DNA from 2 places in the Streptococcus porcinus genome. Region 1 is predicted to be linked to the other one. Evidence: a T-box and tRNA genes for the amino acid it is inferred to sense, from the RefSeq annotation. Region 1 holds a T-box; the other holds one or more tRNA genes.

Region 1 (16,029 bases):
TTCAGATTTTAGAGGAAAAACAAACGGTTCTCGTCTTTGACTTAATTTTTCTTCAACCTGCTGAGTAATACTAGGTTTTTCATGATACTGAGTATTTGATATTTGTTCCAAATACATTTTCTTTATCATTTCAAAGTCTAACGACACCATACTCGCATATTGACTTAAAAAAGAATCTATTTTATCTTCTGGAATAATTTTAAATTGATCTAATTCCATAGCCAATAAGTAATGAGAAGATATCCCAGTTTTATCTTCAATCTCATCCAAAGTAACTTTTCTGTTAACTCGCGATTCTCTCAGAAACTCGCCCAAAGTTTGATTTCTCATACAGGTACCTCAACACTAAAATATTATTTCTATTATATCAAAATATATGCTAATTAGGAAAGACAGTAAAATCAGAGGTTTCCGCAGACTCAAAAAAATCGTGACCTATAAGTAATATCTCTTCAAGACTAATTTTTTCGATGACTTGCGGAATATCCATATAGGAATTCTGAGGAGATAAATAAATGTTAAACTGATTTACAAATTGATCCATAAAATCTAAACTTTGCATAAAATCACCAAACATTTCTTTCTTTAAAAGGGTTAGATGATTTTGATTAATGTCCTTTGATTTCATAAAATCTTTGATTTTTTTTCTGATATTACTAGACATCGCAATAGGCTCACTGGTATCCATGCTTATCAAAATAAAGGAGAAATCTGCCTGTATTTCAATTTCAATATCAAACGAATCATCTATTTTTCCATCATCATACCAAGTCTGATAAGTTTTTGATGTCCATCCAAACAGCATAGATAAAAGTAAACGCAGGCCAATTTTATATTCTAATAATGAAATATCTTTAGGAAGTTTTTTTCCTCTAAAGCCAACTGCTAATTTAGGTGTAGAAACATCCATACTGATAGAACTGGTTTTTACTATTGGATGATAGGGTAAAGGAGAAATGGTCGGCTTAGCAGGTTTTCGTCTTTTTAAACGATTTTGACATTCTTCAATTGACTTAAAGGTTTCTTCGACATTAATGTCTCCCACCACGATAAGAGTCATATTTGATGGATGATAAAATTGTTTGTAATTTTTTTCTAAATCAGCGACCCTGATAGCTTCAATTGATTGTCGGCTTCCAGCAATATCTCTTGACAGATAAGAATCAGGGAATAGATTCTGTAGGATACCAATATAAGACTGATAATCAGGATCATCCATATACATATCAATCTCTTGAGCGATAATTTTTTTCTCTTTTTCAACAGATGCTTCTGTAAAGTATGCAGACATTACAAATTCTTGAAGCAAAGTTAACGACTCTGTAAAGTGATTACTAGCAGAAATGAAGTAAGAAGTTTTATCAAAGGTTGTAAAAGCATTTACTTCTGTCCCAAACTGTGTAAAGCGATGTGAAACATCTTGTCCTTTTTCATCCTCAAAAACCTTATGTTCTAAAAAATGGGCAATTCCTTCAGGGTAGGAATATTTTCTATTTCTAACTGTAAAGGAGTTGTCAAGTGATCCGTAATGAACTGTCAACAACGCAGTTTTTTCTGTAAACATTGGTTTTTGAATAAAAAAAACTTGAAACCCACTTTTGAATTCTACTTGATAGATACTCTCATCTACTCTGGGATAGGTTATTTTTTTTAACTGTGTCACTTATTCCCCTCCAAAAAGTATACTGCTTGTAATTTCAATTTATTAGCTGCTTTTATAATATCCATTTTCTTTACAGCTCTTATTCCAGTCAACCATTTTTCTAGGCTAAAGTCAGGATTCACATAGGATTTTATATATGAACTATCAATTAAAGCTTTACAGTAATCTTCTGACTGCTTCCCATTTGTCTGTAGCATAACCTTAGTTTTTTCAACTAAATGACTAGAAAATCTTCCCATTTTGATATCATTCATTTCTTTAACAATTAGTTGTAAAGCTCGCGCTTTATCCCCTTTGTTAATACCTGCAAAAATTTCTAATAACCCAGTATGCCTATCTAAACTACTGCCAATGCTATAAGCAATACCTTCTTTTTCTCTTACTTTGGTAAATAATAAAGAATGGGTATAAGATCCTAGTAAACCATTTAAAACTAATAAAGCATAATAATCTTCTTTAAATACATCAACTGGGAAATAATAAGCTAAATCTAAAATGGATTGGTTTAAGGATTTATTTTCAATTTTTTCCGAAACAACATTGGCATATTCCTGATGATAATAATAAAAAAGTTCCTTTTGACGCCCTTCAAATGGAAATTGATGGAAAAGTTGAACAACTTTATAATCATCAAATTCCCCTAAAATATAGATATCAATTTGGTCTTCTAATAACATCTTGTGAAATTCTTGATAACTAGTATATGCTGTTTCTCTATCGACCAGTTCCACAGATCCATACTTTGATATTTGTAAATCTTGATTATGATAAAAGAGTTTTTTGAGTTGTAACGAGCTATAGTAAAAAGAATCTTCTTTATCAGACTCAATATAATTCATTAAGTTAGTCTTTTCAACTTCAAAAACTTTTGGTTGGTATTGAGCAACCGAAAGTAAAGGTGAAAAAAGAATTCCTTTGAGTAAAAGGATAATTTCTTCTAATAGTTTTTCACCTTGAAAACTGTATTTATCCTGAATAAATGTAATGTCAATATCAACAATGTGCACTTTACCTTTAACAGACACCTCTGTTGATAAACTTGCACCATACAACTCAGCTAATCTTTCTCTAAAAAGCTTAGCAGTAGGATAATCATCATTAGCTGTCGCCAACATTTGGGCAACTAGGACTCTCTTTGCGACTAATTTCTGATTAAAGTCACCAGAAAATCTTAAAGTTATATGATTGGTTTTAAATTTCTCTGTTTTTATAAGATGTAATTGGACACCTTCAACGATTTTCATAGTTTTTCCTTACTCATTTGACTAGTTCCTTAAATTATACCATTTTTAGACCAATTGATTTAAGTAAAACTTATTTTTTCTCATCTTGTGGCAAGAGAACATGATGTCATTATAGATTCATCATAAAAGCCCTAAGAAATAAAATTGTATTACGTTATTTCTTAGGGCTTTATTCTTAAAAATACTGAAAATATTATAACATATAATCGCTCTTTTATGTAATAATATTAACCAAAATATTTCTACTAATTTGAATAATATTAATTACCACTAATTTATGCTATAATGACTTGAATTAGCAATTGGAGAATAATAATGGACTATAAACTTTTTACAGAATTTATTACTTTACAAGCCCTATTAAAAGAAGTAGGCATAATACAAAGTGGAGGAGCTATCAAAGCTTTTCTCTCTGAAACTACTGTTTTATTTAATGGTCAAGATGAAAAGCGGCGTGGAAAAAAACTTCGAGTTGGCGATAGTATCGAAATTCCAAGCCATCAAACCATTATTCATTTAATTGAACCAACATCCCTTGAAAAAGAAACCTTCAAGGCAGAAGTTTTTGAAAAAGAACGACTCGCAAAACGAGTTAAAGAAATAAATAAAGCCAACAAAAAACAACTTACTTCATCAAAACAGAAAAAGCCTCTAAAAGCCAAGCAAAAACCTATTCGATTCCCTGGTATGTAATATGTGGCTAAAAGAATTAACTTTAATAAACTATCGTAATTATGAGCAAATACAAACAAAATTTGTCCCAGGACTAAACGTTTTTATCGGAAACAATGCCCAAGGAAAAACAAATTTTTTAGAAGCAATTTATTTCATCGCCTTAACTAGAAGCCACAGAACTCGAACTGACAAGGAGTTAATTCACTTCTTAAAAGATGATTTAAAGGTTTATGGAAAAATAGCAAGAACAAGTGGCGTTATCAGTTTAGAAATTACCTTAACTAAAAAAGGACGCATCACCAAAATTAATTCCTTAAAACAAGCAAAATTATCTGATTATGTTGGTAATATGAAGGTTGTTTTATTTGCTCCAGAAGATTTACAACTTATAAAGGGAGCTCCTAGTCTAAGACGCAAATTCATTGATATTGATTTGGGACAAATTAAACCTGTCTACTTATCAGATTTATCTCAATACAACTATGTTTTAAAGCAAAGAAATACCTATCTTAAAACAGCTGTTTCTATCAATAAGGATTTTTTAGATGTCTTAGATGAACAATTAGCTGACTATGGCACACGGGTCATTCAGCAACGTATGCAATTCATTGAAGCTTTACAACAAGAAGCTCATAGACACCATTTTGCCATATCAGATGGGTTAGAACAATTAAAATTAAGCTATCAATCCTCTATTGCACTAAAGTCAAAAGAGTCAATTAGAGAAAGGTTTATGGAGGCCTTGCTACATAATAGACAAAAAGATATGTTAAAAAAAAATACAAGTATTGGCCCGCATCGTGACGATATTTTATTTTATATTAATGACATGGATGCAAATTTTGCCAGTCAAGGACAGCATCGTAGTTTGATATTATCTTTAAAGATGGCTGAAGTAAGCATAATGAAAGAGCTAACTGGGGAAAATCCTATTTTACTATTAGATGATGTTATGAGTGAACTTGATAATCTAAGGCAAACAAAATTACTTGAAACTATCATTCAGGAACATGTTCAAACCTTTATCACTACGACAAGCCTAGAACATCTTTCAAGCTTACCACCGGATATTAAAACATTTTATGTTAGTCAAGGAACAATTAGCTTTTAATGCTATTACCAATGTAAATATAAAAAGACGAGGTTGAAGAAACCTCGTCTTTTTATATTTATTAAGCTTTAACAATTCCTAATAATATAGCCCCAGCAATAAAGCAAATAATTCCTAATATAACCCAACGCATCTCGCGTTTCGATTTTTTCTCACCTAGAAAAATAATACCACCAATAATGGAAATAATAGCCCCTAATTGTGAAAAACTAAAGGCAATTGCCAATCCCGCCTTAGATGCAGCTAAAAGCATAAAGACATTTCCAATCCCCCACATAATTCCAACTAAACTATTTTTTAAAACATAGGTATCAAAACTAAGTTTAAATGACATGAATAAACTCGCTCCAAATACCATTCCAATAGCCATTGGTAGAAGAACTGAAATGAGATCAAATTTCATAATGTTATTGAAAAGGACAACATAGGAAACATAGCCAATAGTTGAATAAGTTAAAGATCTAAAACCTTTCCCATAATGATGTAATTCTGCCTTTTGAACATCTTTATCCTTTTTACTTGAAAAATAAAAACCAATGATTAATAGGATTAAGGCACAACATCCTAAAATATACTGATAAGCTTGTGTCCATTCCCCAAATAAAAGGACTCCAATTAAACTTCCTAAAACTAACTGAGAACCACTTGATAGGGGATTTGCTACAGAAACCCCCATATGTTTCATTGCATAAAACTGCCCTGTCTGCCCAATAGACCACAGAAAACCACCCAAAAAGCCAAAAATCCATAACTGACTTGTCATTTCGGGTCTTTTTACTATCCAAACCATAATAGCAAATAAAACAGCACCTAATGTCATACCAAAAGTTTGTTGACTAGGTTTACCACCAATTTTATTACTAACAAAACCGATACTTCCCCATGCAACCATTGGTACTAGTGCAAAAAGTATACCTTCCACTATACTGCTCCTTTACAATGAACTTGACAATTGCTTTACAATTGTGACAAGCACATTGACAAAATTTAGGTTAAATTAACCTAGAAAAATATTATATCTTAAAATTTAATAAGAAACAAGACCAAAAAAAGCCAAGAAATATACTTAGCTTTGTCTATAAATCAATGCACAGAGTAATTTGGTGCTTCATTTGTAATATGAACGTCATGAGGATGGCTCTCAATAAGTCCTGCACCAGACATTTCAATAAACTGTGCTTTATTATGGAGATCATTAATAGAAGCTGCGCCTACATAACCCATTCCAGAGCGAATACCACCTAACATTTGGAAGACTATATCTGAAACAGCGCCTTTATAGGCTACACGGCCCTCAATTCCTTCGGGAACTAATTTATTAGCTTCATTAACTGAACCTTGGAAATAACGGTCACTAGAGCCTTTTTTCATTGCTGCAATGGATCCCATTCCACGATAGGTTTTAAATTTACGTCCTTGGAATATTTCTGTCTCACCTGGAGCTTCATCAGTACCAGCAAACATGGAACCAAGCATAACAGCATTTCCACCAGCAGCTAAAGCTTTCACAATATCACCTGAGTATTTAATTCCACCATCAGCAATAATCGTTTTACCATATTCCTTAGCAACAGTTGCTGCATCATAAATTGCTGTAACTTGAGGTACCCCAACACCTGCAACAACACGCGTCGTACAAATCGAACCAGGACCAATTCCAACTTTTACTACATCGACACCCGCATCATATAAAGCGCGTGCCCCTTCAGCAGTTGCAATATTTCCAGCAATAAGTGTTTTGTCAGGAAAGTGAGCACGAATCTCAGCAATTTTTCTCAAAACACCTGCTGAGTGTCCGTGAGCTGTATCAATTACAATCGCATCAGCACCCGCTTCGAATAAAGCTTCTGCACGATCAAAAGTGTCTGAAGTAACACCAACTGCAGCAGCGACAAGTAAGCGGCCAAAAGTGTCTTTAGCAGCATTAGGAAACTCAATAACCTTTTCAATATCTTTAATTGTGATAAGACCAGATAAACGACCGCTATCATCTATCAGCGGTAATTTTTCAATACGATGCTGATGTAAAATTTGTTCTGCAGTTGCTAAATCTGTTCCAACTTCTGCAGTTACTAATTTGTCACTTGTCATATGTTCAGAAATTGGTGAATCATAATCACTAATAAAACGCATATCACGATTTGTAATGATACCAACTAATTTACGGTTCCCCATTGTTTCAACAATAGGAACACCACTAATTCTATAACGTTGCATAAGTTCTTCAGCTTCAGCAACTTTATGATTTGGAGTTAAGAAAAATGGATCAATAATAACTCCATTCTCAGAACGTTTTACCTTACGGACTTCTTCTGCCTGTTCAATGATTGACATATTTTTATGGATAACACCTAATCCACCAGCACGCGCGATAGCAATGGCCATTCTACTATCAGTAACAGTATCCATAGCAGCACTAATAATAGGAATATTTAATGTTAAATTTTTAGCTAACTTTGTTTGCATGTTAACTTCATTTGGCAAAACATGGCTTTCAGCTGGAATAAGTAGTACATCATCAAAAGTGAAGCCTTTTTTTAAAAATTTAGTGTCCCAATTCGACATTCAAATAATCCTCTTTCTTTGTTTTCCATGGTTTTAGCCTAGTCATTTTTGTTGTTACTATCATATCATGCTAAATAGATTTGTCAATAAATAGAGTATAATTTATATGTCTATAAGTTGTTTTATTTCATAATTTCTCTCTTCTTTTTTTAGAAATAGATTCCCACCATAAGCAAAAAGTCAATTCCTTAGAACTGACTTCTCCTTTTACTAAAAATAGTTTATCCCCATTGCAGACTTTACTTCTGATAAGGTCTGTGCAGCGACTCTTTGAGCATCTTGACTACCTTTTTCTAACATTCTAAAAACTTCACCCATATCTTGTGAATATTCTAATCTCCTCTCACGAATAGGTGTCAATTCACGTTCAAGAATGTCTAATAAGAAGCGTTTAGTCTTTACATCACCTAAACCACCTTTTTGATAGTGCTCTTTCATCGCCTGAATATCAGCTTGGTCTTCTTCTCTACCAAAAATATCAAGATAGTGGAATACCATATTGCCCTCAATTTGCCCAGGATCTGTTACTCTTATATGATTTGGATCAGTGTACATACTCATAACTTTTTTCTGTACGGTATCTGCATCATCAGATAAGTAAATACCATTTCCTAGCGATTTAGACATTTTTGCATTACCATCTAAACCAGGTAGGCGACCCGCACTTTCATTTTCGGGATATAGTCCTTCCGGTTCAACAAGACAATCCGTTTTATAAGTAAAATTAAAACTTCTAACAATCTCTCTAGTTTGCTCAATCATTGGTTTTTGGTCATTGCCAACTGGAACTAGATTTGCTTTAAATGCTGTAATATCAGCTGCTTGAGAAATTGGATATACTAAAAAACCACTAGGAATACTTTCTCCAAAACCTTTTTGAGCAATTTCTGTTTTCACTGTTGGATTACGTTCCAATCTTGCTAAGGAAACAAGATTCATATAATACATCGTCAATTCTGCTAATTCAGGAATTTGACTTTGAATAAAAATAGTTGATTTTGCTGGATCTAAACCAACAGAAAGATAATCTAGCGCTACATTTCCAATTGAATTTCTGATTAATTCTGATTCCTTGGCATGGTCAGTTAGAGCTTGTTGATCAGCAAGAAACACAAACATTTGATACTTAGCTTCATTTTGTAAAACAACTCGACTTTTTAGACTTCCGACATAGTGACCTAAGTGTAATTTACCAGTCGGTCGATCGCCAGTTAAAATAATTGGTTTTTTCATTTTTCTCCTTTTCACATATAAAAATCCCCACACAAAAACTTGCGTGAGGGCGTTATTAGTCGCGGTGCCACCTCAGTTGATATTCTAAAATATCATCTCTGTCTTCTCGGATTAAGAAGCAGCACAATAAGGTGTGCCAATCCCGTAAGTTATTGTTTCCTTACAAAAATGTCCATCAGCCCATTTCACTAATTGTGTTACTAGTTCACAGCGACCACTAGCTCTCTAAAAACACGCTAAAAGCTACTCTTCTAATTCACAACCATTCTATGAAAATTTAGAATATTTGTCAACTTCCTTTTATTTTAAAAAATATGCTTGACTCATAAGGGAGTTTTAAGAGATAATGTTGCTCTAGTCTTTTTATTAATAAATGTAAGGAGAAAACTGCTAATGGAAAAAAAGGTAAGGGATATCCTATATGTCACATTAGGGTCTTTTATTACTGCAATAGGTTTTAATACAATGTTTGTCCATAATAATATTGCTTCAGGTGGTATGGTCGGAATTTCAGTTGTTATCAAAGAACTTCTTGGAATTAGCCCATCGCTTTTTTTAATGGTTAGTAATATCCCTTTATTGCTCTTATGTTATTTTTTCTTAGGAAAACAAACTTTTGTTAAAACACTATATGGATCATGGATTTATCCTATTGCCATCAGGTTTACAAGTTTTTTACCTACTCTAACTCATAATCAATTATTAGCAGCAATTTTTGGAGGAATTATTGTCGGAATTGGTTTAGGAATGGTATTTTGGGGAAATTCTTCAACTGGGGGTACCGGTATTTTAACTCAAATTTTACATAAACATTCACCTCTAACTTTAGGCGTTGCAATGACGATTGTCGACGGTATTAGTGTCTTGATGGGATTTATGTCATTAAGTGCTGATGATGTTATGTATTCAACAATTGGTCTATTAGTAATTGGTTACGTTATTTCTGTAATGGAAAATGGTTTCGATTCCTCAAAAAATATAATGATTATTTCAAGAGAATATTTAACCATTAAAGATTACATTACAAAAGTGATGGATCGCGGGGTTACTAAAATTCCAATTCGTGGTGGTTATACAACTTCTGATAAAGTCATGTTGATGACTGTTGTCTCAACCTATGAACTACCTAGTTTACAAGAAAAAATACTCGAAATTGATGATACTGCATTTTTAGTTGTTATGCCTGCAGCACAAGTTATGGGACGCGGATTTAGTGTCACAAAACAATATAAAAGAGAAGATGAAGATATTCTACTCCCTATGTAAAACAAGCCCCTTTCCAATTGAAAAAAGAGGGGTTTTTAGATACAATGGGATTTAGACAAATAATTATGAGGTGACGAATTGCTTACAGTTTCTGATGTATCACTACGTTTTAGTGACCGAAAACTTTTTGATGAAGTTAATATTAAATTTACTCCTGGTAATACCTATGGGTTGATTGGCGCAAATGGTGCAGGAAAATCAACCTTCTTAAAAATTCTAGCTGGTGATGTGGAACCATCTACCGGTCATATTTCTCTGGGTCAAGATGAACGTCTTTCTGTTCTTCGTCAAAACCACTTTGATTATGAAGAAGAGCGTGTTATTGATGTTGTTATTATGGGAAATGAACAACTCTATAATATCATGAAAGAAAAAGATGCTATCTACATGAAAGAAGATTTTTCAGAAGAAGATGGTGTTCGTGCTGCTGAATTAGAAGGTATTTTTGCAGAGCTTGGCGGGTGGGAAGCAGAGAGTGAAGCTTCTCAGTTACTTCAAAACTTAAATATTGCTGAAGAGTTACACTACCAAACAATGAGTGAGTTAGCAAATGGTGATAAAGTTAAAGTTCTCTTAGCAAAAGCTTTATTTGGTAAGCCTGATGTTCTCTTGTTAGATGAACCTACTAATGGTCTTGATATTCAGTCAATTTCTTGGCTCGAAGACTTCTTAATTGATTTTGAAAATACAGTAATTGTTGTATCACACGATCGACACTTCTTAAATAAAGTCTGTACCCATATGGCAGACTTGGATTTTGGAAAAATTAAACTGTATGTAGGAAATTATGATTTCTGGAAACAATCTTCCGAACTAGCAGCACGTTTACAATCTGACCGAAATGCTAAAGCAGAAGAAAAAATTAAAGAATTACAAGAGTTTGTTGCTCGTTTCTCAGCAAATGCATCGAAATCAAAACAAGCAACGTCTCGTAAAAAAATGCTTGATAAGATTGAATTAGAGGAAATTGTTCCTTCAAGTCGTAAATATCCATTTATCAACTTTAAGGCCGAGCGTGAAATGGGAAATGATTTTTTAACAGTTGAAAATCTATCAGTCACAATTGATGGCGAAAAAATACTTGATAATATTAATTTTATTCTTCGTCCGGGCGATAAGGTTGCATTAATTGGGCAAAATGACATTCAAACAACCGCTTTAATGCGTGCTTTAATGGACGATATCGATTATGAGGGAACTGTTAAATGGGGAGTTACCACAAGCCGATCTTATCTACCAAAAGACAACTCAAAAGACTTTGCATCTGGAGAATCTATTCTAGAATGGTTGAGACAATTTGCTGCCAAAGGGGAAGATGACGATACTTTCTTACGTGGTTTTCTTGGTCGTATGCTCTTTTCAGGAGACGAAGTTAAAAAATCTGTTAACGTTCTCTCTGGTGGAGAAAAAGTACGTGTTATGCTATCTAAACTCATGCTCTTAAAGTCAAATGTTTTAATCTTAGATGATCCTACTAATCATTTGGATTTAGAATCAATTTCTAGCTTAAATGATGGCATTAAAGACTTTAAAGAATCTGTCATTTTCGCTAGTCATGATCATGAGTTTATTCAAACAATCGCAAATCATATCGTAGTTATTTCAAAAAATGGAGTCATTGATCGGATTGATGAAACATATGATGAATTCCTTGAAAATCAAGAAGTACAGGCAAAGGTTGCTGAACTTTGGAAATAGAACAATAAGGCGGTGACGCCTTATTGTTTTTTATCACCAACTAGAAAGAATAAGCTATGATTCAAAAAAAACATATTTCTACACTATTAGTTTATCTAGCAAGTTTTACCCTTCCAACTCTAATCATGTTTATAGTTCTACTTTCAAAAGGAATTTATTGGGGAAGTGGTAAAACTATTTTAGCCAGTGATGGATTTCATCAATATGTTATATTTGCTCAAACTCTTAGAAATATTTTACATGGCTCAGATAGTATCTTTTATACCTTTACAAGTGGTTTAGGGCTCAATTTTTATGCATTAATTAGCTATTACCTTGGGAGTTTCTTTTCTCCATTTGTTTATTTCTTTAATTTGAGGTCAATGCCGGATGCAATCTACTTATTTACCTTACTAAAATTTGGTTTAATCGGTCTATCAACCTACTTCTCTTTACATAATATTTACAGTAAAGTAAAGCCATATTTTATCTTAACTCTATCTACTTCATTTGCCTTAATGAGTTTTTTAACTAGTCAACTGGAAATTAACACTTGGCTGGATGTATTTATACTAATTCCTCTAATTATCCTCGGTTTACACCGACTCATCAATCAAAAAATTGGTTGCTATTATTTTACGCTTACTATTTTATTTATTCAAAATTATTATTTTGCCTATATGGTTTCTATCTTTTTGACAATATATTTACTTATACAGTTACTAAATCAAGAGACTTGTAAAGGGCGTGTCAAAACATTTTTAAGATTTGTAAACATTTCTATTCTTTCTGCCTTGTCTGCCTCGTTTATGCTTTTACCTACATATTTGGACTTACGCAATCAAGGAGAAAAGTTTACACCTATTTCAAAACTTATAACTGAAAATAGTTGGTCTCTTGATTTACTGTCAAAGTACGTTATAGGAACTTACGATACGACAAAATTTAATGCTATTCCCATGATTTTTGTAGGTTTACTACCTTTACTACTTACTGCTCTATATTTTACAGTGAAGTCAATTAAGTGGCAGGTGAAGTTTGCATATTTAATTTTTATTGTCATTATCTGTCTGAGTTATTATTTTCAACCTCTTGATTTATTTTGGCAAGCAATGCATGCGCCGAATATGTTTCTACATCGCTATGCTTGGACTATACCGCTCCTATTGGTATTACTTTCATGTGAAACACTCACTCATATCGAAGAATTATCTATTAATAAAATTGTTTTTGCCTTTACGATTATTAGTTTATCTCTAGCTAGTCCTTATCTATTTTTAGAGCACTATTCTTTTTTGACACCCAGTTTATTTTTTTTAACAATCGCTTTTTTAACAGCCTACACTATAATATTATTGAGTCTAGAAGAATTTAAGTTCCCTATCATTATTATCATTATATTTACACTTATCTTTACAACTCTAGAAAGCACCTTAAATACCTATTATGTTATTACTGGCCTGGAAAAAGAATGGGTATTCCCCACTCGACAAGGCTATAATAGAAATTTACAAGAAATTGATAACTTAGTAAAGAAACAAAATGAAGTTGACACAGATTTTTACAGAACTGAGCGTATCATTCCCCAAACAGGGAATGATAGTATGAAATTCAATTATCATGGTATTTCTCAATTTTCATCTATCAGAAATCGTCTATCAAGTAGAGTTCTTGATAGGCTTGGATTCAAATCAGAAGGAACTAATCTAAACCTAAGATATCAAAATAACACTTTAATTGCTGATAGCTTATTTGCAGTTAAGTATAATTTAAGTGAATCTGATAATAAAAAATTTGGCTTTACAAAGGTTAATCAAATCGATAGGGTTAGTCTCTATAAAAATAACTATGCCCTCCCACTTGCTATTATGACTAATGGAAAATTCGTTGACGCTAACTTTACTGTTAATACATTAGACAATCAGACCCGCTTATTAAATAGGCTCTCTGGTAAGGATTACACCTACTTTACAGAACAAAGTGCTGAGTTGAAGTCGACAGGAAAAATGGTAGGTAAGCAGATTTCTAACAAAGCAGAACCTAATGCTGAAGATACTGTTGTAAGCTATCGTCTTAAGATTCCAGAAAATAAACAAATGTATTTAAGTTTACCAAATGTATCCTTTGAAAATCGACAAGAAAAAGATGTATTGATTACTATTAACGGTAAAACAAGTCACTATACAACAGATAATACATTTACCTTTTTTGATTTAGGTTATTTTAAGGATGAACAGGTTGCTGATATTTATATTATATTTCCCAAAAATAAATCTATTTCCTTTGATTCCCCACATTTTTATGGTCTAGATATTGATAACTATAAAAAGGCACTTTCTATAATTAAAAACCGCAAAGTTAGCCTTAGTCAAAGACAAAATAGACTACGTTTGGACTATCAGACAACTAAAGATTCTTCAATTCTGTTGACCTTGCCGTACGATCAAGGATGGAGTGCTAAGCATAATAATAAACCAATTGTAATTAGAAAAGCACAAAAAGGATTTATGGCTATAGATGTTCCTAAAGGAAAAGGAAAAATTTATTTAACTTTTATTCCTAAAGGTTTTAAACAAGGTCTTGTACTATCATTAGTAGCTTTTGTTATATTCTCTATTCAGTTTATTTTAAAACTAATACGTCAAAAAAATCAGCCCTATAATTAAGGGCTGATTTAAATTTACTTTATTTACTCCGGCAGTAGGACTCGAACCTACGACATCATGATTAACAGTCATGCGCTACTACCAACTGAGCTATGCCGGAAAATTGTTATAAAAAAAATTGCTTCTCAGCAATTATGATAGTCCGTACGGGATTCGAACCCGTGTTACCGCCGTGAAAAGGCGGTGTCTTAACCCCTTGACCAACGGACCTTAAGGTTTATAAGGAATACTTTCCTTAACACTCTTATTATTATATCAGAACTTTTGGTTTTGTCTATAACTTTTTTAAAAAAATTTCAAAAGTTTTTCAATTTTTTTGAGGAAGCTATCTTTCCTGTTATTAGCATTGACAGAAACACCTAGTTTCTGTTAAAATAAGGGAGTTAAGGTCTCATAGCTCAGCTGGATAGAGCATTCGCCTTCTAAGCGAACGGTCGCAGGTTCGAATCCTGCTGGGATCAAAGTAAAACATCATGCTTTATAGGTCATGATGTTTTTTTATGTTTCATGTGAAACACTATTATTTATGATAAGGACTCCCTTCTTGAATCATAAATGCACGGTAAATTTGTTCAACTAAAACTAAACGCATTAATTGGTGAGGGAGAGTCAGTAGCCCAAAGCTCATTAACACATTAGCTCTTTTTTTCAAAGAAGCATCAAGTCCTAAACTACCGCCAATAATAAAGGTAATATTGGAGTAACCTTGGACTGTAATATTTGTAATTTGCTGACTAAATACTTCTGAAGGAAATTGTTTGCCTTCAATAGCAAGTGCTATAATAAAATCTCTGGATCCTATCTTTTTTTGAATACGTTCAGCTTCTTTTGCTAAAATTTTTGTATTCTCAGCTTGACTAGCATTTTCAGGTGTCTTTTCATCAATAAGTTCAATTACTTCAAATTGACAAAAACGGGATAGCCTTTTTTGGTATTCTGTAATCCCATCTTTTAAATATTTTTCTTTGAGTTTCCCCACACTTATTATTTTCACTTTCATAAAAAACATTGTACCATATCCTCTAAGAAAATGATTTATCCACAAAAATATTTCCCATTTTTTTCTCTTAATCTAGGACTTATCAATAGTTCTGAAAACTTTTCCACAAGCTGTGGATTTCTTTTCTTTTTCTCTAAATTAAGGTATAATTAAGCAGAGTTTTGTATGATGATAAAAATAAGTGGAGGTCAAAGGTGTGACAATAATAAAAAATATTTGGAAACTAGTTGGTATCTTGGTTGTTGGTATTCTTGGTGGTATAATCGCTTTTTTCACATTAAGTGTCTTTCACCCTGATTTTACTAATAATCAAGAAGGAATTACTAAGCCTACAACAATTAGTAAAGTAACTTATAAAAATACAACCAATACTACAAAAGCTGTTAAGGTTGTTCAAAATGCTGTCGTTTCGGTCATTAATTATCGAAAATCTAGTCCTGCTAATCAAGCAAATGATATCTTTGGTGAACCTAAATCCTCTTTAAATGACGATAATGGTTACTCTATCTACAGCGAAGGGTCAGGAGTCATTTACAAAAAAGAAGGTAAGGATGCCTATATTGTAACGAATAACCATGTTATTGACAAAACAGATAGAATTGAAATCTTATTAGCTGATGGTTCAAAAATAGTTGGTAAACTAGTAGGAGCGGACACCTATTCTGACTTAGCAGTTGTTAAAGTTCCTTCTGAAAAAATAAAATCAGTTGCTAAATTTGCTAACTCTGCCAATTTAAACGTTGGGGAAGTAGCTATTGCTATTGGTAGTCCCCTTGGAACTGAATATGCTAACTCTGTCACTGAAGGAATAGTCTCAAGCTTAAGTAGAACAGTAACACTTAAAAATGATGAGGGTCAGACAATTTCAACAAATGCTATTCAAACAGATGCTGCTATTAATCCAGGAAATTCTGGAGGTGCTTTAATTA
Region 2 (16,029 bases), 2.1 Mb from region 1:
GTTCGGCTTGCCGAAATTTCTGTAGAAAATTAGGAATCTGACACAGTGTGCTTGCACACAAGGAAGGTTATCTATTTTCCTAAGAAATTAATCTCGTGTTCAACTAGATAAATGATATTTGAATACGAACCTAAACTTACTAGAAATAAGTCAAAACCATCTCGTGTCTGAAGACACATCACTGGTTTGTTCCTTATTTTACGCAAGTTTTACGACAAGTCGTAACGGTTCTTAATATCATAATAGTCCATTGAAAATTGAATAACTATATCAAATTCCACGATCATACAAATGATTGTAGAAAAGTAACAAGAAATAAACCGAAAAAAAGATAAACGCGAACATATTAAAAAATAAGAAGGTCGAAAGACTGGAATAAGGTTAAGTTAATAAGGGCGCACGGTGGATGCCTTGGCACTAGAAGCCGAAGAAGGACGTGACTAACGACGAAATGCTTTGGGGAGCTGTAAGTAAGCGCTGATCCAGAGATGTCCGAATGGGGGAACCCACTAACTAATGGTTAGTATCCATGACTATAAAGGTCATGAGAAGGAAGACGCAGTGAACTGAAACATCTAAGTAGCTGCAGGAAGAGAAAGCAAACGCGATTGCCTTAGTAGCGGCGAGCGAAACGGCAGGAGGGCAAACCGAGGAGTTTACTCCTCGGGGTTGTAGGACTGCGACGTGGGACTTTAATTTAATAGAAGAATTACCTGGGAAGGTAAGCCAAAGAGAGTAACAGCCTCGTATTTAAAATTGAATTGAGCCCTAGCAGAATCCTGAGTACGGCGAGACACGCGAAATCTCGTCGGAATCTGGGAGGACCATCTCCCAACCCTAAATACTCTCTAGTGACCGATAGTGAACCAGTACCGTGAGGGAAAGGTGAAAAGCACCCCGTGAGGGGAGTGAAATAGAACCTGAAACCGTGTGCCTACAACAAGTTCGAGCCCGTTAATGGGTGAGAGCGTGCCTTTTGTAGAATGAACCGGCGAGTTACGTTATGATGCGAGGTTAAGTTGAAGAGACGGAGCCGTAGGGAAACCGAGTCTTAAAAGGGCGACTTAGTATCATGATGTAGACCCGAAACCATGTGACCTACCCATGAGCAGGTTGAAGGTGCGGTAAAACGCACTGGAGGACCGAACCAGGGCACGTTGAAAAGTGCTTGGATGACTTGTGGGTAGCGGAGAAATTCCAAACGAACTTGGAGATAGCTGGTTCTCTCCGAAATAGCTTTAGGGCTAGCGTCGATGTTAAGTCTCTTGGAGGTAGAGCACTGTTTGGGTGAGGGGTCCATCCCGGATTACCAATCTCAGATAAACTCCGAATGCCAAGTAGATATAATCGGCAGTCAGACTGCGAGTGCTAAGATCCGTAGTCGAAAGGGAAACAGCCCAGACCACCAGCTAAGGTCCCAAAATAATTGTTAAGTGGAAAAGGATGTGGGGTTGCACAGACAACTAGGATGTTAGCTTAGAAGCAGCTATTCATTCAAAGAGTGCGTAATAGCTCACTAGTCGAGTGACCCTGCGCCGAAAATGTACCGGGGCTAAAACAATTTACCGAAGCTGTGGATTACTAGTAATAGTAATGGTAGGAGAGCGTTCTATGTGTGAAGAAGGTATACCGTGAGGAGTGCTGGAACGCATAGAAGTGAGAATGCCGGTATGAGTAGCGCAAGACAGGTGAGAATCCTGTCCACCGTAAGACTAAGGTTTCCAGGGGAAGGCTCGTCCGCCCTGGGTTAGTCGGGACCTAAGGAGAGACCGAAAGGTGTATTCGATGGGCAACAGGTTGATATTCCTGTACTAGTATGTATAGTGATGGAGGGACGCAGAAGGCTAACTAAAGCGTGCGAATGGAAGAGCACGTCTAAGCAGTGAGGTGTGGTATGAGTCAAATGCTTATACCTGATACATTGAGCTGTGATGGGGAGCGAAGTTTAGTAGCGAAGTTAGTGATGTCACACTGCCAAGAAAAGCTTCTAGCGTTTAACTACATACTACCCGTACCGCAAACCGACACAGGTAGTCGAGGCGAGTAGCCTCAGGTGATCGAGAGAACTCTCGTTAAGGAACTCGGCAAAATGACCCCGTAACTTCGGGAGAAGGGGTGCTGTCAGCGATGACAGCCGCAGTGAATAGGCCCAAGCAACTGTTTATCAAAAACACAGCTCTCTGCTAAATCGTAAGATGATGTATAGGGGGTGACGCCTGCCCGGTGCTGGAAGGTTAAGAGGAGGGTTTAGCGCAAGCGAAGATCTGAATTGAAGCCCCAGTAAACGGCGGCCGTAACTATAACGGTCCTAAGGTAGCGAAATTCCTTGTCGGGTAAGTTCCGACCCGCACGAAAGGCGTAATGATTTGGGCACTGTCTCAACGAGAGACTCGGTGAAATTTTAGTACCTGTGAAGATGCAGGTTACCCGCGACAGGACGGAAAGACCCCATGGAGCTTTACTGCAGTTTGATATTGAGTATCTGTACCGCATGTACAGGATAGGTAGGAGCCATTGAGAACGGGACGCCAGTTTCGTTAGAGGCGATGTTGGGATACTACCCTTGTGTTATGGCTACTCTAACCCAGATAGGCAATCCCTATCGGAGACAGTGTCTGACGGGCAGTTTGACTGGGGCGGTCGCCTCCTAAAAGGTAACGGAGGCGCCCAAAGGTTCCCTCAGATTGGTTGGAAATCAATCGCAGAGTGTAAAGGTATAAGGGAGCTTGACTGCGAGAGCAACAACTCGAGCAGGGACGAAAGTCGGGCTTAGTGATCCGGTGGTTCCGCATGGAAGGGCCATCGCTCAACGGATAAAAGCTACCCTGGGGATAACAGGCTTATCTCCCCCAAGAGTTCACATCGACGGGGAGGTTTGGCACCTCGATGTCGGCTCGTCGCATCCTGGGGCTGTAGTCGGTCCCAAGGGTTGGGCTGTTCGCCCATTAAAGCGGCACGCGAGCTGGGTTCAGAACGTCGTGAGACAGTTCGGTCCCTATCCGTCGCGGGCGTAGGAAATTTGAGAGGATCTGCTCCTAGTACGAGAGGACCAGAGTGGACTTACCGCTGGTGTACCAGTTGTCTTGCCAAAGGCATCGCTGGGTAGCTATGTAGGGAAGGGATAAGCGCTGAAAGCATCTAAGTGCGAAGCCCCCCTCAAGATGAGATTTCCCATGATTTAATATCAGTAAGAGCCCTGAGAGATGATCAGGTAGATAGGTTAGAAGTGGAAGTGTAGTGATACATGTAGCGGACTAATACTAATAGCTCGAGGACTTATCCAAAGATAAGAAATAGTTGTCACACGTTTATTGACAAAGAGGTAGAGTTCTTGATAAGATATAGTTATTCAATTTTGAGTGGACTAATCTTAAGTAGTGAGAACGTTAAAAAATCTGTATGAAAATAGGGAATTGAGGCTGTGTGGTTGCACACAAGGAAGTTTAACTTTTTCAGTAAGATTTAAGTTCGAATACAGTTCAATCATAAGTTAAGTGACGATAGCCTAGGAGATACACCTGTACCCATGCCGAACACAGTAGTTAAGCCCTAGAACGCCTGAAGTAGTTGGGGGTTGCCCCCTGTTAGATACGGAAGTCGCTTAGCTTAGACCACTCGATGGGAGTTTAGCTCAGCTGGGAGAGCATCTGCCTTACAAGCAGAGGGTCAGCGGTTCGAACCCGTTAACTCCCATAGTATTAAGCGGGTGTAGTTTAGTGGTAAAACTACAGCCTTCCAAGCTGTTGTCGCGAGTTCGATTCTCGTCACCCGCTTTATAGTTTTTACCAAGCTATACATTTATACTGTAGCTTGGGCGCGTAGCTCAGGTGGTTAGAGCGCACGCCTGATAAGCGTGAGGTCGGTGGTTCGAGTCCACTCGTGCCCATTAAAACATATGGTCCGTTGGTCAAGGGGTTAAGACACCGCCTTTTCACGGCGGTAACACGGGTTCGAATCCCGTACGGACTATATATGGAGGATTACCCAAGTCCGGCTGAAGGGAACGGTCTTGAAAACCGTCAGGCGTGTAAAAGCGTGCGTGGGTTCGAATCCCACATCCTCCTTTAAAGATTATCGCGGGATGGAGCAGCTAGGTAGCTCGTCGGGCTCATAACCCGAAGGTCGTAGGTTCAAATCCTGCTCCCGCAATAGACATTATTTGTATTTATCATGGCTCGGTAGCTCAGTTGGTAGAGCAATGGATTGAAGCTCCATGTGTCGGCGGTTCGATTCCGTCTCGCGCCATTACAATTTAATATTATGGAAAGATAGCGAAGAGGCTAAACGCGGCGGACTGTAAATCCGCTCCTTCGGGTTCGGGGGTTCGAATCCCTCTCTTTCCATCCTAACGGGCATAGTTTAAAGGTAGAACTAAGGTCTCCAAAACCTTCAGTGTGGGTTCAATTCCTACTGCCCGTGTTAGAAATATGGCGGGTGTGGTGAAGTGGTTAACACATCAGATTGTGGCTCTGACATTCGTGGGTTCGATTCCCATCACTCGCCTATTTTATTGGGGTATAGCCAAGCGGTAAGGCAAGGGACTTTGACTCCCTCATGCGTTGGTTCGAATCCAGCTACCCCAGTTTTTAAATGAAAATTTGAAATGCCGGCGTGGCGGAATTGGCAGACGCGCTGGACTCAAAATCCAGTGTCCTCACGGACGTGCCGGTTCGACCCCGGCCGCCGGTATAGAAAAAAGACAAGGTTTCTAGGCCTTGTCTTTTTTGTATTCATTCACTATCTAAGTAAACTGTAGTTATCAATTCTTATTTATAACTTTCCTAAGATGATTTTTAGAGATATTGTGCTAATTTGGATGTGGTTTTTCTGATTATTTTCAATACTGTTGCTTCTTCATTATTGTTGGATATGTTATGCTGTTATAGGGGATTTATTTTGATAATACATAATGATTAATCTTATAAATTATAAATGAGATCGGAATTTTTGTATCTAGAAGAAGGCTCTCAGGTCTCCTAGTAGTAGTTATCTCTTAAAGATGCTAATAGGTATATGCTTAATTTACCCAACGATTCTATTGAAGAAACTGAGGACTTTTTATTAAATAGTGAATATAATTGGAAATGTTATTCGGAAGAGGAGTTTGAACTTGAATTTGCTATTATTTATAATAGTAAACACGTTGGAGGTTTGAGTCTTACAAAAAGGGCTGATGAGAATGTTGTTGAAATTGGCTGGATTTTGGCCAGGCCGTTTTGGCATCAAGGAATTGCTTTTGAGGCAGCTCATTCTGCTATAAGTTACTTTTCTGAAACATTCCAAGTTAAACATTTTATTGCCCACTGTGATAGTCAAAACCAAGCTTCTTATTTATTAATGGAAAAATTAGGCATGAAACGAATCTCGGTTTCTGATGGTCGGTTGAATAAGAAGGCCAAAGAAACGACTTCAGAGTATCTCTATCGTTTAGACTTATAAGAATAGTAACCTTATAATGCTGACAGTCTTATTTATCGTTAATGCAATGATATAGTGGTTATCAAATGAAGCTCTCGCTATAATTCATACGGAGATAGTATTAATAGCTCACTCTTTCGCAGTATTCTAATTATTTTTTCTTCTTAACAAGTAAGCATGATTTTGCTATACTAAAGAAAAGCGCTTACAGGAGATAGTGTGATGGAAATAAAAGATATGATGGCTCTAGTTGAAGATATGAAAGTCGGTGTTTTTGCTACGGTTGGGCAGGACGGTGAACCTCATGCTAGGCATGCTCATATAACTGCTGCTAATGAAGAAGGTATATTTTTTATGACTAGTCCAAAGACACATTTTTATCAGCAACTAATGGGTGATGAGCGTATTGCTTTGACGGCGATGTTAGAAGATGGTTATTTGACACAGGTTATACGTATTGAGGGAGTTGCAAGACCGGTTGAAAATAAGTACTTGAAGTCGGTCTTTGCTAATAATCCTTACTATGATTACATTTATAAAGATGATGATGGCAGTAGTATGCAAGTGTTTCACCTTTATAAGGGAGAAGGATTTTACCATAGTTTGACTCAAGGACATAAGTATATTTTCTCAGTTGGTAGGCAAGAAGAAGTGTATGTCAAGCCAATCTAGTTTAGATACTTTTACTTCCGCTTTTTAAATATGTTTAGATCTGATATTTGTTTAAGATTTGCTAATAAGACTTAAAAGCCGAAGACTAGAATTTATTAGTAAGAGTGAGTTTGTTAGAAAAGACAAAGTTGACTAACTTTGTCTTTTCTTGTTGACGCTAATATTATGGCTTTAGGAGTTATTATGTCAAAGCAATCACAGTTAGGGACCTCGCCAATTGCGAGCATTCCCAATATTTTGTCGGAAATCTTAGAAGCTTCGCTAGGACTTCTGACAATAATCTTTATGTTGCTACTTGTCGTCCTACAGTTTTTAATTGTAAGAAAAATATTAGTAGAACTAGACGGTTTAAAATAATCATTCAATTAGTGCCAGGGCTTCTATTTGGTTTACTTATCAACTGTTATGATCGTTTGCTCCAGAGGGTTCAGGCTATCAATCATTATGGTAGCCAATTAAATGTCCTATTGTTAAGTGTTTTGGTGCTTGCGTTAGGTGTTTACCTTAAAGTAAGTTCTGATTTTATTCCGATGCCAGGTGATGGCCTGCCTCAATCAATTTCCAGTGCTTATCATTTACCCTTCGCTGGAGGACGCTTATGGCAACTTTATGGGCAAGACCTTATGTATCCATATTAGCAAAAAGAAGTTAAACTATTTTCCTTTCTAGAAAGCATATCATAAACATGCTCTAACAGGCATAAGTAAAGGAAGCTTCAAATCAGAACTCTCTCTCGTATGAATTCAAAATAAAGCCTATTCCTAAGGATGTGCTATAATGTAGTCAGAAAAGAGGATAATCCACCATGGAAAAACAAGAATATATCAAAATTCTACAAGATGTTATTCAAATTGGATCAGAAAATGGCAATGAAGAGCAAGTTGCTATGTATTATCGTGATCTTTTAAAAAGGCATGGTATTCATTCGCAACTAGTGACCTATTCTGAAGGAAGAAGCAGTCTGATTTCAGAGATTTCAAACGGATCTGGGCCTGTGCTTGCCTTATCAGGACATATGGATGTTGTTAGTGTTGGTAATGTTGAGGATTGGACTTATCCCCCATTTTCAGGGTATATTGAAAAAGATGTTATTTGGGGAAGAGGAGCATCAGATATGAAGGCCGGATTGACAGCGCTGATTCTTGCTTTTATTGAAATCTATGAATCTCAACAATTTAAAGGAAAAGTGAAGTTATTAGCAACTGTTGGTGAAGAGGTTGGAGAACTTGGCTCTGCTCAATTGACGGATTTAGGGTATTTGGATGATGTTGAGGCAGTACTAATTGGGGAACCTTGTAACATTGGAGTTGTGTATGGACATAAAGGGTCTCTTAATTATAAGGTTACCTCAAAGGGAACGTCTGCACATTCTTCAACGCCGGAGTTGGGCAATAATGCCATCGAACATCTCTTACTAGCTATGACTAAGATTTCAGAGAGAATTACTCAGAAGTCAGATCAAATTGTAAATGAAGTATTGGGGAAAACTTTCCATAATATTACCTTAGTGACAGGTGGTAGCCAAGTCAATTCTATTCCGGAGTATGCTAATTTTGAAGCTAATGCTAGAACTATTCCTGAATTTGACAATCAGGCATTAATGCAAGAGGTTTTTGCAGTTATTCAGGAGTTAAACAAAAAGGAAGGTTTTGATTTAGAAGCAACTATTACGGCTGATCAGCCTCCAGTTCAAACCAATCCTAACTCAAAATTAATTGAAACGATTACTGATGTTGCTAATGCTATTGATACCTTGAAGCCTCAATCACTAGTTCATCAGATGAATACTGTACTTGGTGAGGACGAACAACTGAATTTAGAGGATTTTTCTGACTTGAAGCAGGTAAAACCAATGGTTGTATCAGGGACAACCGATGCTGCGCAATTTATTAGAGCCAATGATAATTTGGAGTTAGCTGTCTATGGTCCGGGTATGCCAACACTAAACCATAAACGAGATGAAAGGTTGCCATTAGCTCAATACTTAGATTTTATTGATGCCTATAAAGCTATTATTGAGTCCTACTTGATACGTGGCTAGTTGTTACAGGTTATATCCACAACAGGTCGTTTTTAAAGGAAAAAGAAAAGTCCGTAGTAAGGGAATTGCTATATAGCATGTAAAACTCTATTTGTTTAAAGTGATAAAAAGTCAACTGCTGAAAAACAGTTGACTTTTTAATTGTTAAATTGTAATTAAAATTATAACTGTGTAAAGTCTAGTACTTTACGGCCTTGAATAAGCCCTTTTTCCATTTCGTCAAAAACTTGTGGCGCTGTATCTACAGGAACTGTTTCAACTACTGGAACAACTAATCCTTGAGCACCAAAGGCAAAAGCTTCTTCAAGGTCTTTACGAGTTCCGACTAGTGATCCTTTGATGCGGATGCCATCTAGAACAGTTTTTACGATGCTTAAATCCATGTATTCTGAAGGAAGACCAACAGCAACAACAGTACCACCGGCACGAACACTTTCAACAGCTTGGTTGAAGGCAACTTTAGAAACAGCGGTAACAACTGCTCCGTGACAGCCACCGGATACTTTTTGAATATAGGCTGGAACATCTTCTATTTCTTTACCATTAACGATAACGTCAGCTCCACATTCTTTGGCAAGTTCTAATTTATCTTGGTTGATATCAACAGCAATAACTTGAGCGTTAAAGACTTTTTTGGCGTATTGGATGGCAAGGTTGCCTAAACCACCAGCTCCGTAGATAACAATCCATTCGCCAGGAGCAATGTCAGACTCTTTGATTGCTTTATAGGTTGTAACACCAGCACAGGTAATAGATGAGGCCTGTGCTGGGTCAAGGTTTTCTGGTACTTTAACAGCATAATCAGCTGTGACAAGAGCATATTCACTCATACCACCGTCAACGGTGTAACCTGCATTTTTAACAGAACGGCATAGTGTTTCTCTACCGGTAGTACAGTATTCACAGTGACCACAACCTTCAAAGAACCATGCAATTGACACACGGTCACCAACTTGTAAAGTTGAGACGCCTTCACCGATTTCTTGGACAATACCAATACCTTCATGACCAAGGATAGTGCCAGGAACTTCACCGAAATCACCATGTGCAACGTGTAAGTCTGTGTGACAGACACCACAGTATTCTACTTTGACAAGTGCTTGACCATAACCCACTTTGGGTACTTCGTGGTCAATAACATCTACGCCAGTGCTTGTTTGATTAACAACAACTGCTTTCATATAAATCCCTCCGATAATAATTATCATATATTGAAAACGCTTACACTAATATTTTATGATTTTGTGATTATTTTGTCAAACGATTTTTTGTTATTTATCAAAAAATCAGTCATAGAATGAAAAAAGGGCTCTTATATGATAAAGTAAAGTGACAGTAATGGAAAAGTAACACCATGCAGAAAGGATTTTTTGATGGAAGTTATTGATAAATTGATTTCTCAGAACGCTGAATTAATGAACTTATTGAAACTGATAAAGGGTTTAGATTTACCAGATTCGTGGCTTTGTGCGGGTACTTTACGGAACTTTATTTGGAATAAGTTGTCAAACCATAATGAAATTTTGACAACGGACATTGATTTGGTATTTTTTGATCCTAACATGACTTATCAAGAAAGCTTGACTTTGGAGCAAAGTATAATGAGAAAATTCCCCCAATACAACTGGGACGTTAAAAATGAGGTCTATATGCACTATCATACACCAGCTGCCTCAGCTTATAGTAGTGCCTGTGATGCTATTTCGAAATTTCCTGAAAAGTGTACAGCTATTGCAGCTAGATTGGATGACAAAAACCAGCTAGAGCTCTTTTTGCCTTATGGAGAAGCAGATATTTTACAATTTCAGGTAAATCCAACACCCTACTATACAGAAAATAGAGAGCGCCACAAAAAATACAATCAAAGGCAATACCAAAAAAATTGGTCCTCTACCTGGCCGCAATTGAAGGTAAGTTTTTTTCCAGAATAAGACTTTCTCGGGAAGAAAGAGTAAAGATGTTTGTCGAAAGCTTAAAAATCTAGAGAAAAGAGCAACAAAATGAAATTTTTTGAAATCTTTTGTTTTATTATTGAAACAAATTGGAGTATAATATAAGGGTTAAAGAATAACTAAAAGAAAGGCTTTTCATGACAATTCCTGTTTTTCTTGAACTTGTGGAGATGAAGGCCAAGACAGCAAGTGTTTTACCTTTTTTAATTGGTTTATGCTTTAGTTACTATTACTACGGAAGTGTTCATCTTTTTTGGGTTCTATTATTTTTTATCGCCATGTTTTGTTTCAATATGTTTGTTGATGTCTGGGATAATTATAATGACTATAAAAATGCTATTAATTTAGATTACCAAGCCAAGACGAATATTATTGGACGCGAGAACTTATCTCTCAAATTAATAGAGCAAATGATGGCTATCTTTCTCTTTATTTCAGCGACTATTGGTATCCTTTTAACCATGATGGTAGGGTGGCCATTATTAGTCATGGGACTATTTTGCTTTGCGGTTGGAATACTCTATTCGTACGGTCCAAAACCTTTATCAAGCTTACCTTTGGGGGAGTTTTTCTCTGGTTTTACAATGGGTTTTATGATTAGTCTGATTTGTGTTTATTTGAATACCTATGACAATTTTAGATGGGATTTTGCAACTTTAGGAGCAATCTTTCTGATTTCCTTGCCAAATACATTATGGATTGCTAATCTAATGTTGGCCAATAACTTATGTGATAAAGAAGAAGATGAAAGCAACCATCGCTACACTTTAGTTCATTATACGGGACTACAAGGAGGACTGGTTCTCTTTGCTTTGGGTAATATTATGGCTATGCTGGCAATTATCGGACAATATACGCTTGGACTTGCTCCAATGACTGTATTATTGTGCTTATTTTTAGTGCCATTTATTTATAAGCAAACCTATCTACTTTGGCAGAAACAAGTTAAGAAAGAAACTTTTATCTGTGCTGTTCGAATTTTGGCTTTAGGTTCATTAACACAAGTAGTAACCTATTTTATCGGGATACTATTAACATAAAGACATTGACATTAATATTAAGAAGGAGAATATTATGCAAGAGATATTAGTACTGGGAGCTGGTTATGCTGGTTTGAAAACGGTACGTAATTTACAAAAACAAACGGGTGATTTTCATATTACACTGGTAGATCGTAATGACTATCACTATGAAGCGACAGAGCTTCATGAAGTAGCGGCGGGATCACAGCCAAAAGAAAAAATTTCATATCCTATCCAAGATGTTATCAACCCTAAGAAAGTAACCTTCATCCAAGATGATGTTGTCAAAGCTAATCCTGAGGCTTCTACAGTTGAATTAAAAAATAATGGAACTCTTCATTATGATTACGTGGTTGTATCACTGGGCTTTTGTTCAGAAACTTTTGGAATCAGCGGTGCTAAAGAGAATGCCCTTCAAATGGTAGATATTAATACAGCTGAAAATATTCATCATCATATTTTGCACATGATGGAAAAATACCGTGAAACAAAAGATAAGAATTATCTCCGTCTATTGATTTGTGGAGCTGGTTTTACAGGTATTGAGTTAGCGGGAGCTTTAGTTGATGAGCGCAAACGATACGCTAAAATTGCCGGTGTGACAGAAGATCAGATTGAAATTGTCTGCGTTGAAGCAGCTACTCGTATTTTACCGATGTTTGACGATAAATTAGCTCAATATGGTGTTGACTTAATTGAAAAATTGGGTGTCAACTTAATGCTTGGCTCAATGATTAAAGAGATTAAACCAGGTGAGGTTGTTTACGTAACAAGTCCGGATGAAGATGCAGAACGTCACTCAATCGCTGCTGAAACAATCATATGGACAACAGGGGTTAGTGGAAGTCCGATAATGGGTGAATCTGGCTTTGCAGAACGTCGTGGCCGTGTTGTGGTCAACAAAGATTTACGTGATCCAAAAAACGACAAGGTCTATATTCTTGGGGATGTATCAGCCTTTATAGATCCGGAAACAAATCGTCCTTTCCCAACGACGGCTCAAATTGCCACACGTATGGGAGCACATGCTGCTAAGAACTTGGCGCGTCAATTAAAAGGAGAAGAAACGGAAGATTTCAACTACAAATCTTTAGGAACAGTTGCTTCTGTTGGTAATACACACGCCTTTGGTTTAGTTGGTAAATCAAAAGTTAAAGGATATCCAGCCTCAGTTGTTAAGAAAAGCATCATGAACAAATCATTAGTTGATATCGGTGGCTTGAAAGAACTTCTTGCCAAAGGTCGTTTCGATTTGTATCATTAAGATATGATGAATTACTTTTAGTATACTTACCTTACGCTACTTGAAACAAAGTAAGGATTACACAAATCGGAGGAAGATTTATGACTATTGAAACACTAGCACGATTTCAATTTGCAATGACAACAGTATTCCACTTTTTCTTTGTGCCTTTCACAATTGGAACCTGTTTTGTTGTAGCCATTATGGAAACTTGTTATGTGGTCACCAAAAAAGAAGAATACAAAAAAATGACAAAATTCTGGGGTAATATCATGCTCCTCAGTTTTGCGGTAGGAGTTGTTACCGGTATTATCCAAGAATTTCAATTTGGGATGAACTGGTCTGATTACTCACGTTTTGTTGGTGATATTTTTGGGGCCCCACTCGCAATTGAAGCCTTATTAGCCTTCTTTATGGAATCAACATTCCTAGGCCTTTGGATGTTTACTTGGGATAATCCAAAGATTGGTAAGAAACTTCATCTTAGCTTTATTTGGTTGGTCGTTTTTGGCTCATTAATGTCAGCCATGTGGATTTTGATTGCTAATAGCTTCATGCAACATCCTGTTGGTTATGAAGTTGTTAATGGCAGAGCACAGATGACAGATTTCTTAGCTCTTATTAATAACCACCAGTTCCATTATGAATTTGGCCATGTCATTACTGGCGCCATCACTATGGGTGGTACTGTTATTGCTGGTATGGCAGCTTTCAAACTGCTGAAAAAAGAAACCTTAACTGAATCTGTTCAAAAAATATATAAAAAATCACTACGTTTAGGTTTGTTAGTCACTTTGCTAGGCTCTATCTCAGTAATGGGGATGGGGGATTTACAGATGAAAGCTTTGCTTAATGATCAACCTATGAAATTTGCTGCAATGGAGGGTGATTATGAAGATTCTGGGGATCCAGCTGCCTGGACCGTTCTTGCTTGGGCTAATGAAGCTAAAAAAGAACAAGTGTTTGGAGTGAAAATTCCTTATATGCTAAGTATTCTCTCTTATGGTAAACCTTCTGGTTCTGTCAAGGGAATGAATACGGCTAATAAAGAATTAGTTGCTAAGTATGGTCAAGATAATTATTTTCCAATGGTTAACTTGCTCTTTTACGGTTTCCGTACCATGGCTGCTTTTGGCACCTTAATGTTAGGTGTTTCGGCGCTAGGATTATTCTTAACGCGTCCAAAGAAACCAATTCTATATGAGAAGAAATGGATGCTTGTCATTGTTGCTTTGACCACAATTGCTCCCTTCTTGTCAAATACATTTGGTTGGATTATTACAGAGCAAGGGCGCTATCCTTGGACAGTTTATGGCTTGTTTAAAATCAAAGATAGTGTTTCTCCAAATGTCTCAGTTGCCTCTCTACTCTTCTCAAACACTGTTTATTTCTTGTTATTTAGTGCTTTAGGGGCTATGATGGTCTATCTTGTTATTCGTGAGTTGAACAAAGGACCTGAGCATGAGGAAGTTCTATTACAAAATTTAAAACAATCAAGCATTGACCCGTTTGAGAAAGGAGCATTCTAATGAGTGGATTACAATTTTTCTGGTTTTTCCTAATTGGTCTTCTCTTTTCCGGATTCTTTTTCTTAGAAGGTTTTGACTTCGGAGTTGGTATGGCAGTTCAAACCTTAGCTCATAACGAAGATGAAAAAGATCAAATTGTTTCAACAATTGGCCCTGTTTGGGACGGAAATGAAGTATGGCTCTTAACAGCTGGAGGTGCGATGTTTGCATCCTTCCCATACTGGTATGCATCTTTATTTAGTGGTTATTATTTAATCCTTTTGACAATATTGTTTGGTTTAATTATTCGTGGTGTCTCCTTTGAGTTCAGACACAATGTACCAGCCAAGCAAAAAAATATTTGGAATTGGACTCTAACAATTGGTTCAGCTCTAGTTCCTTTCTTTTTTGGATTGATGTTTGTTAGCCTTGTTCAAGGGATGCCTATAGACGCAAAAGCTAATATGACTGCTCGTTTTGGTGATTATTTCAATATCTTCTCTATTGTTGGAGGGGTAGCTATGTTGCTATTGACCTACCTACATGGTTTGAACTACATAGCATTGAAGACAGAGGGTCCTGTGAGAGACCGTGCAAATAACGTAGCGCAATTGCTTTATTGGGTACTATATCTAGGCTTAGTAGCTTTTGCACTCTTACTTTTCTTCCAAACAGATTTCTTTGCTAAACGCTTTGTGGCTACCTTACTATTGTTACTTGTAATCGTTGCGCTTTCTGTCTATGCTCATATGTCAGTCTTTAAAAAAGCAGAGATGTCAGCTTTTATTGCAAGTGGCTTGACGCTGGTGTCAGTTGTTGTGCTTTTGTTCCAAGGATTGTTCCCACGAGTTATGATTTCATCAATCTCTTCTAAATACGACTTGTTGATCGAAAATGCCTCTTCATCTCCTTATACCTTGAAGATTATGTCCATTGTTGCGGTTTCTTTAGTGCCATTTGTTTTGGCTTACACTGCTTGGGCTTACTACATTTTCAGAAAACGTATTACATTGCCAGTCATTGTTACGGGGGAAAAATAATGCTAGATAAAGCGGTTATGCGCTTGTCGGGTATTCATAAAATGTTAGGATTGCTTGCAGGATTAGATTTCCTACAGGCAATCTTTATTATAGGTCAAGCTTACTTTTTGAGTCAGGCCATTTCAGGTTTATGGCAAGGACAGTCTTTATCAAAACAGAGTTTAGCTATCTTATATTTTCTATTATGTTATCTGGCAAGACATCTTATTAATTTTATCAAGGATGAAGAACTAGATCGGTTTGCAGCAAAACATGCACAAGAATTGCGTAGCCAATTGCTGGGGAAACTCTTTTTGCTAGGTCCGCAAATTGTCCAAGAAGAAGGATCTGGGAATGTGATTACAATGGCCTTAGATGGAATAGCGTTAGTGGAGAATTACCTGCATCTAGTCTTGAATAAAATGATGAATTTGTCGGTGATTCCTTTTATAGTTTTAGCATTCATCTTTTATATGGACAGTGAGTCAGGCCTTATCTTACTCTTGGTTTATCCACTTATTATTATTTTTATGATTATCCTTGGCTTAGCAGCTAAAGCTCGTGCAGATAAACAATATGCCTCTTACCAAGTTTTATCTAATCATTTTTTAGATTCTTTAAGAGGGATTGATACCCTTCGATTTTTTGGACTTAGTAAACGTTATGCAAAGAGCATCTATCGAATCAGTGAGTCTTTCCGCAAAGCCACCATGTCCGCTTTACGAATTGGGATTTTATCAACGTTTGCTTTAGACTTTTTTACCACGCTATCTATTGCTATTGTGGCAGTAATGTTGGGATTGCGGTTAATTAATGAACAAATCCTACTATTTCCTGCTCTAACAGTCTTAATCTTAGCGCCAGAATATTTCATCCCTATTCGAGATTTTTCAAGTGATTATCATGCTACGCTAGATGGAAAGAATGCTTTTTCGGCTGTGCAGAGGATTCTCAACCGTCCAGAAAGCAAGCAAGAGCAACTCTTAATCAACGAATGGACTGATAAAAGTTGTTTGAGCCTTGATAATATCAAACTTTCTTATGATGGAAAGGACATTATGTCAATTCCTCATCTAGAACTTAGTGGCATAAAAAAAGTTGCCCTAGTTGGTATGAGTGGATCGGGTAAATCAACCTTAGTTAATCTTTTGAGT

Evidence for each region. The T-box of region 1 lies ahead of trpS (tryptophan--tRNA ligase). A T-box ahead of a tRNA ligase gene usually reads a tRNA of that ligase, here a tRNA-Trp.
Region 2: it has a tRNA-Trp gene. The T-box ahead of trpS (tryptophan--tRNA ligase) is inferred to sense a tRNA for this amino acid. The anticodon was not compared.

What each region holds. Positions count from the first base shown of each region.
Region 1 is NZ_LR594036.1:2,143,185-2,159,213, forward strand. Features, by position in the region: gene FGK96_RS10345 (helix-turn-helix domain-containing protein) at 1-330, opposite strand, end outside; gene yfmH (EF-P 5-aminopentanol modification-associated protein YfmH) at 380-1,663, opposite strand; gene yfmF (EF-P 5-aminopentanol modification-associated protein YfmF) at 1,660-2,907, opposite strand; gene yaaA (S4 domain-containing protein YaaA) at 3,223-3,600, shown strand; gene recF (DNA replication/repair protein RecF) at 3,602-4,693, shown strand; gene FGK96_RS10370 (GRP family sugar transporter) at 4,755-5,615, opposite strand; gene guaB (IMP dehydrogenase) at 5,777-7,258, opposite strand; gene trpS (tryptophan--tRNA ligase) at 7,469-8,491, opposite strand; T-box leader at 8,534-8,760, opposite strand; gene FGK96_RS10385 (YitT family protein) at 8,885-9,757, shown strand; gene FGK96_RS10390 (ATP-binding cassette domain-containing protein) at 9,836-11,455, shown strand; gene FGK96_RS10395 (YfhO family protein) at 11,512-14,100, shown strand; tRNA gene FGK96_RS10400 (tRNA-Asn) at 14,127-14,200, opposite strand; tRNA gene FGK96_RS10405 (tRNA-Glu) at 14,239-14,310, opposite strand; tRNA gene FGK96_RS10410 (tRNA-Arg) at 14,488-14,561, shown strand; gene rlmH (23S rRNA (pseudouridine(1915)-N(3))-methyltransferase RlmH) at 14,621-15,100, opposite strand; gene FGK96_RS10420 (S1C family serine protease) at 15,297-16,029, shown strand, end outside.
Region 2 is NZ_LR594036.1:68,285-84,313, forward strand. Features, by position in the region: rRNA gene FGK96_RS00445 (23S ribosomal RNA) at 380-3,284, shown strand; rRNA gene rrf (5S ribosomal RNA) at 3,491-3,606, shown strand; tRNA gene FGK96_RS00455 (tRNA-Val) at 3,621-3,693, shown strand; tRNA gene FGK96_RS00460 (tRNA-Gly) at 3,703-3,773, shown strand; tRNA gene FGK96_RS00465 (tRNA-Ile) at 3,813-3,886, shown strand; tRNA gene FGK96_RS00470 (tRNA-Glu) at 3,898-3,969, shown strand; tRNA gene FGK96_RS00475 (tRNA-Ser) at 3,975-4,064, shown strand; tRNA gene FGK96_RS00480 (tRNA-Met) at 4,076-4,149, shown strand; tRNA gene FGK96_RS00485 (tRNA-Phe) at 4,173-4,245, shown strand; tRNA gene FGK96_RS00490 (tRNA-Tyr) at 4,263-4,343, shown strand; tRNA gene FGK96_RS00495 (tRNA-Trp) at 4,349-4,419, shown strand; tRNA gene FGK96_RS00500 (tRNA-His) at 4,431-4,503, shown strand; tRNA gene FGK96_RS00505 (tRNA-Gln) at 4,512-4,583, shown strand; tRNA gene FGK96_RS00510 (tRNA-Leu) at 4,606-4,689, shown strand; gene FGK96_RS00515 (GNAT family N-acetyltransferase) at 5,014-5,439, shown strand; gene FGK96_RS00520 (pyridoxamine 5'-phosphate oxidase family protein) at 5,641-6,090, shown strand; gene FGK96_RS10525 (hypothetical protein) at 6,274-6,447, shown strand; gene FGK96_RS10530 (hypothetical protein) at 6,459-6,728, shown strand; gene FGK96_RS00530 (ArgE/DapE family deacylase) at 6,896-8,131, shown strand; gene adhP (alcohol dehydrogenase AdhP) at 8,293-9,312, opposite strand; gene FGK96_RS00540 (nucleotidyltransferase family protein) at 9,505-10,062, shown strand; gene FGK96_RS00545 (prenyltransferase) at 10,221-11,123, shown strand; gene FGK96_RS00550 (NAD(P)/FAD-dependent oxidoreductase) at 11,158-12,369, shown strand; gene FGK96_RS00555 (cytochrome ubiquinol oxidase subunit I) at 12,450-13,877, shown strand; gene cydB (cytochrome d ubiquinol oxidase subunit II) at 13,877-14,896, shown strand; gene cydD (thiol reductant ABC exporter subunit CydD) at 14,896-16,029, shown strand, end outside.